2 regions of the Cellulomonas sp. URHB0016 genome follow, and region 1 is predicted to be linked to the other one. Evidence: riboswitches for the same ligand, from Rfam matches in the RefSeq annotation. Region 1 holds a riboswitch; the other holds the start of a gene.
The links. A riboswitch is a leader RNA that binds a small molecule or an ion and turns the genes downstream of it on or off. The one in region 1 is predicted to bind thiamine pyrophosphate.

Region 1 (4,311 bases):
GTGTTCGGTGACCGCATCCCCGCGCGGATCCGGCGGGCCTACGGCTCGTTCCGGCACGGCAACGCCGCCGCCAAGGTCGACTTCGTGCTCTCGGGCCCGGTGCCGTGGACCGTTCCCGACGTGGGTCTGGCGGGTACCGTGCACGTCGGCGGCACCCGGGCCGAGGTCGCCGCGGCGGAGGCCGCCGTCGCCGCCGGCCGGCACGCCGAGCGGCCGACGGTGCTGCTCAGCGACCCGACCGTCGTGGACCCGGACCGCGAGCGCGGCGGCGTGCGACCGCTGTGGACCTACGCGCACGTCCCGGCGTTCTCCGACGTCGACGTGACCGAGGCGGTGACCGCCCACGTGGAGCGGTACGCGCCCGGGTTCCGGGACGTCGTCGTGGCCTCCCGCTGCGTCCCCGCCGCGCGCATGAGCCACCACGACGCCAACTACGTGGGCGGCGACATCGCCGGCGGCGCGGCCACGATCGGGCAGGTGCTCGCCCGGCCGACGGCGCGCCTCAACCCCTACGCCACCGGGCGCGACGGGGTGTACCTGTGCTCGGCGTCCACGCCGCCCGGGCCCGGGGTGCATGGGCTCTCCGGCTGGTACGCGGCCCGACGGGTGCTGCGCGAGGTGTTCTGCGACCCGACCGTGCCGGACCTGTCACCACTGCCGCGGTACCTGGTCGACGACCCGTCGATCTGACCGCTTGGTCGACGAGGCGTCGATCTGACGAGCTGCTCGACCACGCCTCGATCTGACGAACAAGGTCGACTGCCGTCGGCCTTCCGGCGGGCGGGTCCGTCTCAGTCGGTGTCGAGCCCGCGCTTGCGGTCCACCTTCGACACGTAGTTCGCCGTGCCTCGGGTGGCCAGCACGCGGGCGACGGCCACGAGGGCGCCGGTCGCCGCGGCGGCGATGACGATCTCGGTCAGGCCGTGGTCACCGTCGTCGTCGTCCGGCTTCGGCGGCTTGTGGCCGGTGGCGGCCTTCCACGACTGGTTGATCGCCTGCTGCGCCGCCCACGCCGCCCCGAGGGCGACCGCGGCGCCGACGATCTTCGCGAACATCGACTGCTGGGACTTGCTGGGCATGGCGAACCTCCAGGTGAGGGGCCTGGTCACGGCCTGCCGTCCACCGTAACCGGCGGCCGGTCAGGTCGCTGCCCGACGGTGGAACCCGGCGCCTGGACGGACGTCCGGACGCCGCAGGGACCGGGCGTAGGATCGCGGGCGAACGACAGGGGAGCGTCAGGTGGCCCGGCACATCGCCGGGAGGCCGGGACGCTGAGAGTGCGGACCACCGCAGACCCTCGAACCTGATCCGGTTGGTACCGGCGTAGGGAGTCGGGCTTCTCAGTCCCCGCGGTCGTCGTCGGCGTCCCGCGCGAGGCCGACGACGGACGCGGTGACCCCCTCCTTGATGACCAGGAGGAGCACCACACATGGCGAGCACGTCCTCGCACCCGGGCCGCACGGCCCTCGTCCTCGTCGCCGGCCTGACGACGGCGGCCGTCGCCGGCTGCTCGGCCATCGGCACCTCGTCCGGCTCGGGGTCCGACGGGCCCAGCGGCTCGGCCGGCACCGTCACGCTCGTCACGCACGACTCGTTCGGGCTGTCGGACGGCATCCTCGACGACTTCACCGCGCAGACGGGCTTGGCGGTGAAGGTGGTCCAGCCGGGCGACGCGGGCACCCTCGTCAACCAGCTCGTGCTGACCAAGGACGCGCCCCTCGGCGACCTCGTCTACGGCATCGACAACGCGTTCGCGTCCCGCGCGGTCGACGAGGGCGTCGTCGAGCCCTACACGTCGCACGCCCCGGCGGCGAAGGACGCGGCCCAGTACGCGGTCGGCGACACCGGCGCCCTCACCGCCGTGGACCTCGGTGACGTCTGCATCAACACGGACCACACCTGGTTCCGGTCGCACGGCGTCCCCGAGCCGACGACGCTCGACGACCTCACCAGGCCCGAGTACAAGGACCTGCTCGTCGTCCCGGACGCCGTGACCTCGTCGCCCGGGCTGGCGTTCCTGCTCGCGACCGTCGGGGCGTTCGGCGAGGACGGCTGGCAGGACTACTGGACGAAGCTGCGGGCCAACGGCCTGCAGGTCGCGAGCGGCTGGACCGAGGCGTACGACACCGACTTCAGCGGCGGTGGCGGCGGCGGCCCGCGGCCGATCGTGCTCTCGTATGCGTCGTCGCCGCCGGCGAGCGTGCCGGAGGGCGGCACCGAGCCCACGACGGGTGCGCTGCTCGACACGTGCTTCCGTCAGGTCGAGTACGCCGGGGTGCTGGCGGGGGCGAAGAACCCGACGGGCGCGCAGCAGCTGCTCGACTTCCTGCTCTCCGACGAGGTGCAGGACGACATCCCGGGGTCCATGTACATGTACCCGGTCAGCAGCACGGCCACGCTGCCCGACGAGTGGGCGCAGTGGGCCCCGCTGGCCCCGAAGCCGTTCACCGTGCCGCCCGACGAGATCACCGCGCACCGCGAGGCGTGGCTCGCCGACTGGTCGGAGACCGTGGTCGGCTGATGAGCACGGCGACGACGACCCGCCCCGACCTGCCGGTGACCGGCGGGCCGGGGCGGGGCGTGCGTCCGGGGGTGCGCCCGGGTGTGCCCGTGGGCACGGCCGTGTTCTGGTCCGCCGCGGTCGTCGTCCCGCTGCTGTTCCTCGGGGTGTTCTTCGCGTGGCCCGTCGTCGTGATGGTGGGCAAGGGCTTCGTCACCGACGGGCACCTGGACCTGTCGGCGTTCGCGGAGGTGTTCTCCCGGCCGCGGACGTGGCGGATCGTCGGGCTGACCCTCGCGCAGGCGTCGATCGCGACGGTCGCGTCGGTGCTGCTCGGCGTGCCGGGCGCATACGTGCTGTACCGCCGTCGGTTCCGGGGCCGGTCGGCGGTCCGGGCCCTCGTGACCGTGCCGTTCGTGCTGCCCACCGTCGTGGTGGGCGTCGCGTTCCGGTCGCTGCTGGTGCAGGGCGGACCGCTGGGGTTCCTGCACCTCGACGGCACGTTCGCCGCCATCGTCGCCGCGCTGGTGTTCTTCAACTACGCGGTCGTGGTGCGGGCCGTCGGGGGCCTGTGGGAGCGGCTCGACCCGCGGCCGGCGCAGGCCGCACGGGCGCTGGGCGCGTCACCGTGGCGCGCGTTCCGGACCGTCACCCTGCCCGCGCTGACCCCGGCGATCGCGTCCGCGGCGTCGCTGACGTTCCTGTTCTGCGCGACGGCGTTCGGCACGGTCCTCGTGCTCGGCGGGCTGCGGTTCGGCACCGTCGAGACGGAGATCTGGATCCAGACGACGCAGTTCCTCGACCTGCGTGCCGCCGCCGTGCTGTCGGTGGTGCAGCTCGTCATCGTCGCCGGGGTGCTCGTGCTGGCCGGCCGGGCCCGGTCGCGGCAGGAGCGGGCGCTCGCCCTCGGCGCCCCGGCGCAGAGCGTCCGCCCGCTGACGCTGCGCCGGCCCACCGGGATGCCGCCCGGCGACGGGCACGGCCCGGCGCTCGCGGCCGCCGGCGTCACGGCCGCCGTGGTGCTGCTCCTCGCCCTGCCGCTCGTCAACCTCGTGGTCCGCTCGTTGCGGGTCGGCGACCGCTGGGGCGTCGACCACTACACGGCGCTGGGCACCACCGGCGGCGCGCTCGACGTCACCGTGTGGCAGGCGGCCCTCAACTCCCTGCGGATCGCCCTCGACGCGACGGTCATCGCGCTCGTCGTCGGCGGGCTCGTCGCGCTCGTCGTGTCCCGGCGGCCCCGCCGCGCGGTGGGACGCCGGGCCGTCGCCGGGCTGGACGCGCTGTTCATGCTGCCGCTCGGCGTCTCGGCGGTCACCGTCGGCTTCGGCTTCCTGCTGTCGATGCACCGGCCGTTCGGGCTCGACGTCGACCTGCGGAGCTCACCGGTGCTGGTGCCGATCGCGCAGGCCGTCGTCGCCGTGCCGCTCGTGGTCCGGACCGTGCTCCCCGTGCTGCGGGCGATCGACCCGCGCCTGCGGGAGGCCGCCGCGACGCTCGGCGCCGCTCCCGGGCGGGTGCTGCGGACCGTCGACCTGACCATCGCCGCCCGGTCCGTCGGCCTCGCCGTCGGGTTCGCGTTCGCCGCGTCGCTGGGGGAGTTCGGCGCGACGTCGTTCCTCGCCCGGCCCGACCGGCCGACGCTGCCGGTCGTGATCTTCCGGCTCATCGGGCGACCGGGGGCCGACAGCTACGGGATGGCGCTCGCCGCCTCCGTGGTGCTCGCGGTGCTCACCGCGGGCATCGTCGCGGCGTGCGAGCGGTTGCGCGTCGCCGGAGCGGGGGGCGAGTGGTGAGCGCAGGGGTGAGGC
Region 2 (4,311 bases), 2.0 Mb from region 1:
CTACGTCGACACGCTCGGGTTCGACGTCACCGCCCAGTGGCAGGGCGCCCTGTTCGTGTCTACCGGCGGATACCACCACCACCTGGCCATGAACACGTGGAACAGCGCCGGCGCCGGGCCGCGTGCGTCGTCCCTCGGACTGGGCGAGGTCCGGATCACCGTGCCCACGGCCGACGGTCTCGGGTCGCTCGTCGACCGGTTGCGGTTCGCGGCGGTGCCGCTGGCCGACGACGGCGTGACCGTGCGGTTCGAGGACCCGTGGCGGAACGTCGTGCGCGCCGCGGCGGACTGACGGGCCGCGGCAACCGTTCCGGGACCAGGCTCAACCCATCCAGGAGCGGTGCCCCGACCGCCGCGCCCGCGCGAGCGACCGGTCCGCCTCCCTCGCCGCGACCTCGCCGCCCGCCTGCTCGAGGGCGTGCAGCCGGCCGAACGTGAACGAGTTCTCGCCGTCGAGGTACGCCTGCACCCCGATCCGGCGGAGGGTCTCGCGCCGCACGACGGTGTCGTGCTGCGCGCCGAGCACGTCCTGCACGTCGCGGGCCCGCCGCGCGCTCCTGCGAGCCGGGCGCCCGACGACCGGGACGGCCACCTCGGCGGCGTACCGCGCCCGACGGGCCGCCTTGCGGACCTCGTGCCGAGCCTGGTCGGCCGCAGGACCGGGCGCGACCTCCGCGACCTCGGAGAGCTCCTCCGTGCGGCGGTCCAGGCGGCGCCACGCGCGTCGGGCCCGCCTCGGCACCACGTCGGCGGCCGGCCGGCCGGCCGCCGGTCCGGCCGGCGCGTCGTCCGCGAGGTGGTCGAGCTCGTCGAGCATCCGCCAGTACCTGGACGAGCCGAGCAGGTCCGCGAGCCGCTCCACACCGTCCCGACGGGCACGCGACCTGTCGTCGTCCAGCCGGCGGGCCACGGGACCGATCACGAGCTCGACGGGTTCCTGCTCGACGAGGCGCAGCAGGCCCTGCAGCTCGACGTGCGGGTCGCGCGCCGCGCCGAGCGCGTGCCCGAGCTCCGCCAGCCGGTCGCGCAGCGGCTCCGTCACGTGGCGGCCGAGCATCGGCCGGTACACCGACAGGACGGTGCGCAGGCGACGCGCGGCGACCCGCGCGTCGTGCACGGCACGGTCGTCGCCCTGGCGCGCACCCGCGTCCGCGCGCAGCAGTCGTTCGACGTGACGCGCCGCGTACGCGCGGACCACCTCGCCGGCCGTCTCGTCGCGCGGCTCCGTGCGGCGGCGGTCCGCACCGAGGTCGCGCAGGGCGCGCTCCAGCTTCGACGAGCTCCGTGCGACCGCACCGGGCACCGCGGCGAGCAGCTCGCTCACCGCGGAGAGCGCGCTCTCGTCCCCATGGACGAGCTCGACCTCCCACTCGCGCCACGTCTCGACGACCTGCCCGTCGCGGTCGGGGCGGTGGACGACCGCGTGGACGTGGTCGTCGGTCACCTCGACGACCGCTCGCCCGGTGTCGTCCAGCCATCGGTACGGCACCCGTCGCGTCCTCAGCTCGGCGACGAGCGTCGTCGGCCGGTCGCGCAGCCGGGCGCGCACCGGGTCGAGGAGGGCCTCCGGCGCGGCCGGGTCATCGAGTGGCAGGCGGTGCTCGGTCCGGGCGCGCGCCTCCCGCCCGGCGGCCGTCGTCGGGACCTTGAGGTGCCACCCCTCGTCCGACCCGCCGGTCCGCCGGCGCAGCGTGACACCCGCGCGGAGGAGGTCGAGCGCGTCGGTGTCGTAGTACTGCGCAACGAGGTCCACGGGCTCCGGCCGGTCCACCTGGGTGAGCCCGCCGACGCCGCTCAGGTCGGGTGGTGAGGCGTCCTCGGGCACCTCGAACGCCGCCTCGACCTCGCCGTAGGTCCTCATGTCCTGAGGCTGCCAGGACCGGCCGACGCACGCCTCCCGACCGTCGAGCAGGGGGAGCGCTCAGTTCCCGGCGGGCGTGGACGTCACGGAGACGACGGCGTGCGCGACGACGTGCCGCACGTGCCGACCCGCAGCGAGCCAGCCGGCGGCGACGGCACCGAGCACCTCGGCGAGGTCACCGTCGAGACGGGTGACGAAGTGCTCCGGCGACACGGTCGCGCGGGTACGGGCCACCGCCACCGCCTGCTCGATCGCACGCATGTGGTCGCCCGGGTGCCCCACCCGGCCGTCGTCGAGCGGGTAGAGCGCCCAGTGGGCGGCGGCGCGCAGGCCGGTCGCCGGGAGCTCGGGGGGCTCGACGTCGGCGAGGACGGCATGGTCGGCCAGGCCGCACGCCACCTCACCGGGGCAGCCGCGGGACAGCTGCACGTGCGCGACGACATGCCCCGCCACCCTCGCGCCGGCTGCGACGACGTGGTGCACGAACAGCAGGACGTCGCTCTCGGTGCCGCGCACCAGGGTGGACAGGTCGTCGACGGTGACCTCGAGCCCGGACCGGTCGGCGGCGGCGGCGACGTCGACCAGGCCTCCCGTCGCGGGGTGGAGGGAGAAGCGGGCGCCGACCCCGAGGTCGGTGGGCGTGAGGGCCTGCCCGGAGGCGGTGGTCGCGGTGCTCATGAGGGTGCTCCTGGTGTCGCGTGCGGACCCCCGGGGCGGACCGCACGTGTCCTTCCGGCACGTGAGTCCCGTCGCCCGGCACGCCGACGGCGCACCGGCCCGACGGCACGGCCACCGGCGTCCGGCCGGCGACCTGCGCCCTGCTCCCTACGCTGGTGCGAACCAGGTCAGGTTCCACGGGTCTGCGGGGAGGACGTGGTGTCCGGCCGCACTCTCAGCGCGCTCTCTGCGCTCCCCGGGGGCTGTGTCCCGCCGACCGTAGACCGTCGACGTCACCCGCGGATAGGGGGCTTCCGGTCCGTGGGCGGCGGACGCGCGACCTACAGTGGCGACGATGCCGACGATGCCGGACCCCCTCGTGCCCTCCGGTACCCGACGGGTACGCGGTCCGCTCCTCGTCGCCCTCGCAGCGCTGCTGGTCCTCGTCGGGTGCACGCCGGACGGCCGCGCCGCCGGCCCGTCGCCGACCCAGGCCTCGAGCGGGTCGCCGACGCCGACGCCGACACCCGTGCCGCTGACCGCGACCGTCGCTGCACCCGTACCGGCCGCGGTGGTGCTGCCCGCGGCGACCGACGAGTCGGCGGCCCTCGAGGCGTCGAGGGCGCTCTTCACGACAGCCCCCGTCGTGGTCCTCGCCGCTGCCGGGGACGCGGCCGCGCAGGTCGCCGCCGCGGCGGCCGCGACGGAGGTCGGTGCGCCCCTGCTGCTCACCGGTCCCACGGTGGCGCCCGATGCGCTCCTCGGCGAGCTCGACCGCCTCGGTACCCGGTGGGTGCTGGCAGTGGGCGCCGCGGACCTCGCCGTGCGGGCCGGTGTCACGGTGGTCCGTCCGGCGGCCGCGCCGTCGACCACCCCCGGCCCCAGCGGTGCAACCACTGCCCCCGCCGCAAGCACTGCCTCGGCCGCAAGCTCTGCCTCTGCCTCTGCCTCTGCCTCTGCCTCTGCCTCTGCCTCCGCATCCGCCTCGGCGACGCTCCCGCTCACCGAGCGCCCGCAGCCCGTGCACGGGACGGTGGCCCTCACCGGCGTGGGCCCGGTGCCGGCCGCGGCGCTCGCGACGATCGCAGCGGCCGGCGTCCCTGTCGTGGACGTCCCGGGCGGCGACCCTCGCGCGACCACGCCCGGTGTGCGGGCCGTGGCCGAGCACCGTCCGGAGCACGTGGTCGCGCTGGGTGCCGCGTTCGGCGACCCCGCGCTGCTGGCGTCCCGGGTGGCGACCGCTTCCACCGGCGTGCTCGCCCCGGGAGGTGGCCAGCTGATGTTCCCGCAGGTGAACGGCGTGCCGGGCAAGAAGTACGTCGCGCTGTACGGTGCCCCCGGCATACCGGCGCTCGGCGTGCTGGGGGAGCAGGACGTCCCCGCGACCGTCGCCCGTGCCCAGGCCCACGCCGACGCGTACCGACCCCTGACCGGGGACACGGTGGTCCCGGCGGTCGAGATCATCGCGACCGTCGCGTCGGCCGCCCCCGAGGCCGACGGCAGCTACTCGCGGGCGATCCCGGTCGACACGCTCCGTCCTCTGGTCGAGGCGGCCGGCGCCGCGGGCATGGCCGTCGTGCTCGACCTGCAGCCCGGCCGCATCGACTTCCTCACGCAGGCTCAGCAGTACCAGGACCTCCTGGCACTCCCGTACGTCGGCCTGGCGCTCGACCCGGAGTGGCGGCTCGCTCCCGACCAGGTGCACCTGCGGCAGATCGGCTCGGTCGGGGTGGACGAGGTCAACGCCGTCGCCGGGTGGCTCGCCGACCTGACCCGGCAGCGGGGCCTCCCGC

Region 2: it holds a riboswitch for thiamine pyrophosphate, as region 1 does, so the genes downstream of both, ACVW07_RS04040 (YkoF family thiamine/hydroxymethylpyrimidine-binding protein) here and ACVW07_RS13235 (thiamine ABC transporter substrate-binding protein) in region 1, are expected to answer to the same signal.

Annotation. Positions count from the first base shown of each region.
Region 1 is NZ_JBSRZU010000001.1:2,877,491-2,881,801, forward strand. Features, by position in the region: gene ACVW07_RS13225 (phytoene desaturase family protein) at 1-690, shown strand, start outside; gene ACVW07_RS13230 (DUF4235 domain-containing protein) at 792-1,079, opposite strand; TPP riboswitch at 1,217-1,347, shown strand; gene ACVW07_RS13235 (thiamine ABC transporter substrate-binding protein) at 1,430-2,521, shown strand; gene ACVW07_RS13240 (ABC transporter permease) at 2,521-4,296, shown strand.
Region 2 is NZ_JBSRZU010000001.1:846,558-850,868, reverse strand. Features, by position in the region: gene ACVW07_RS04050 (VOC family protein) at 1-292, shown strand, start outside; gene ACVW07_RS04045 (CYTH and CHAD domain-containing protein) at 323-1,861, opposite strand; gene ACVW07_RS04040 (YkoF family thiamine/hydroxymethylpyrimidine-binding protein) at 1,922-2,539, opposite strand; TPP riboswitch at 2,665-2,787, opposite strand; gene ACVW07_RS04035 (hypothetical protein) at 2,874-4,311, shown strand, end outside.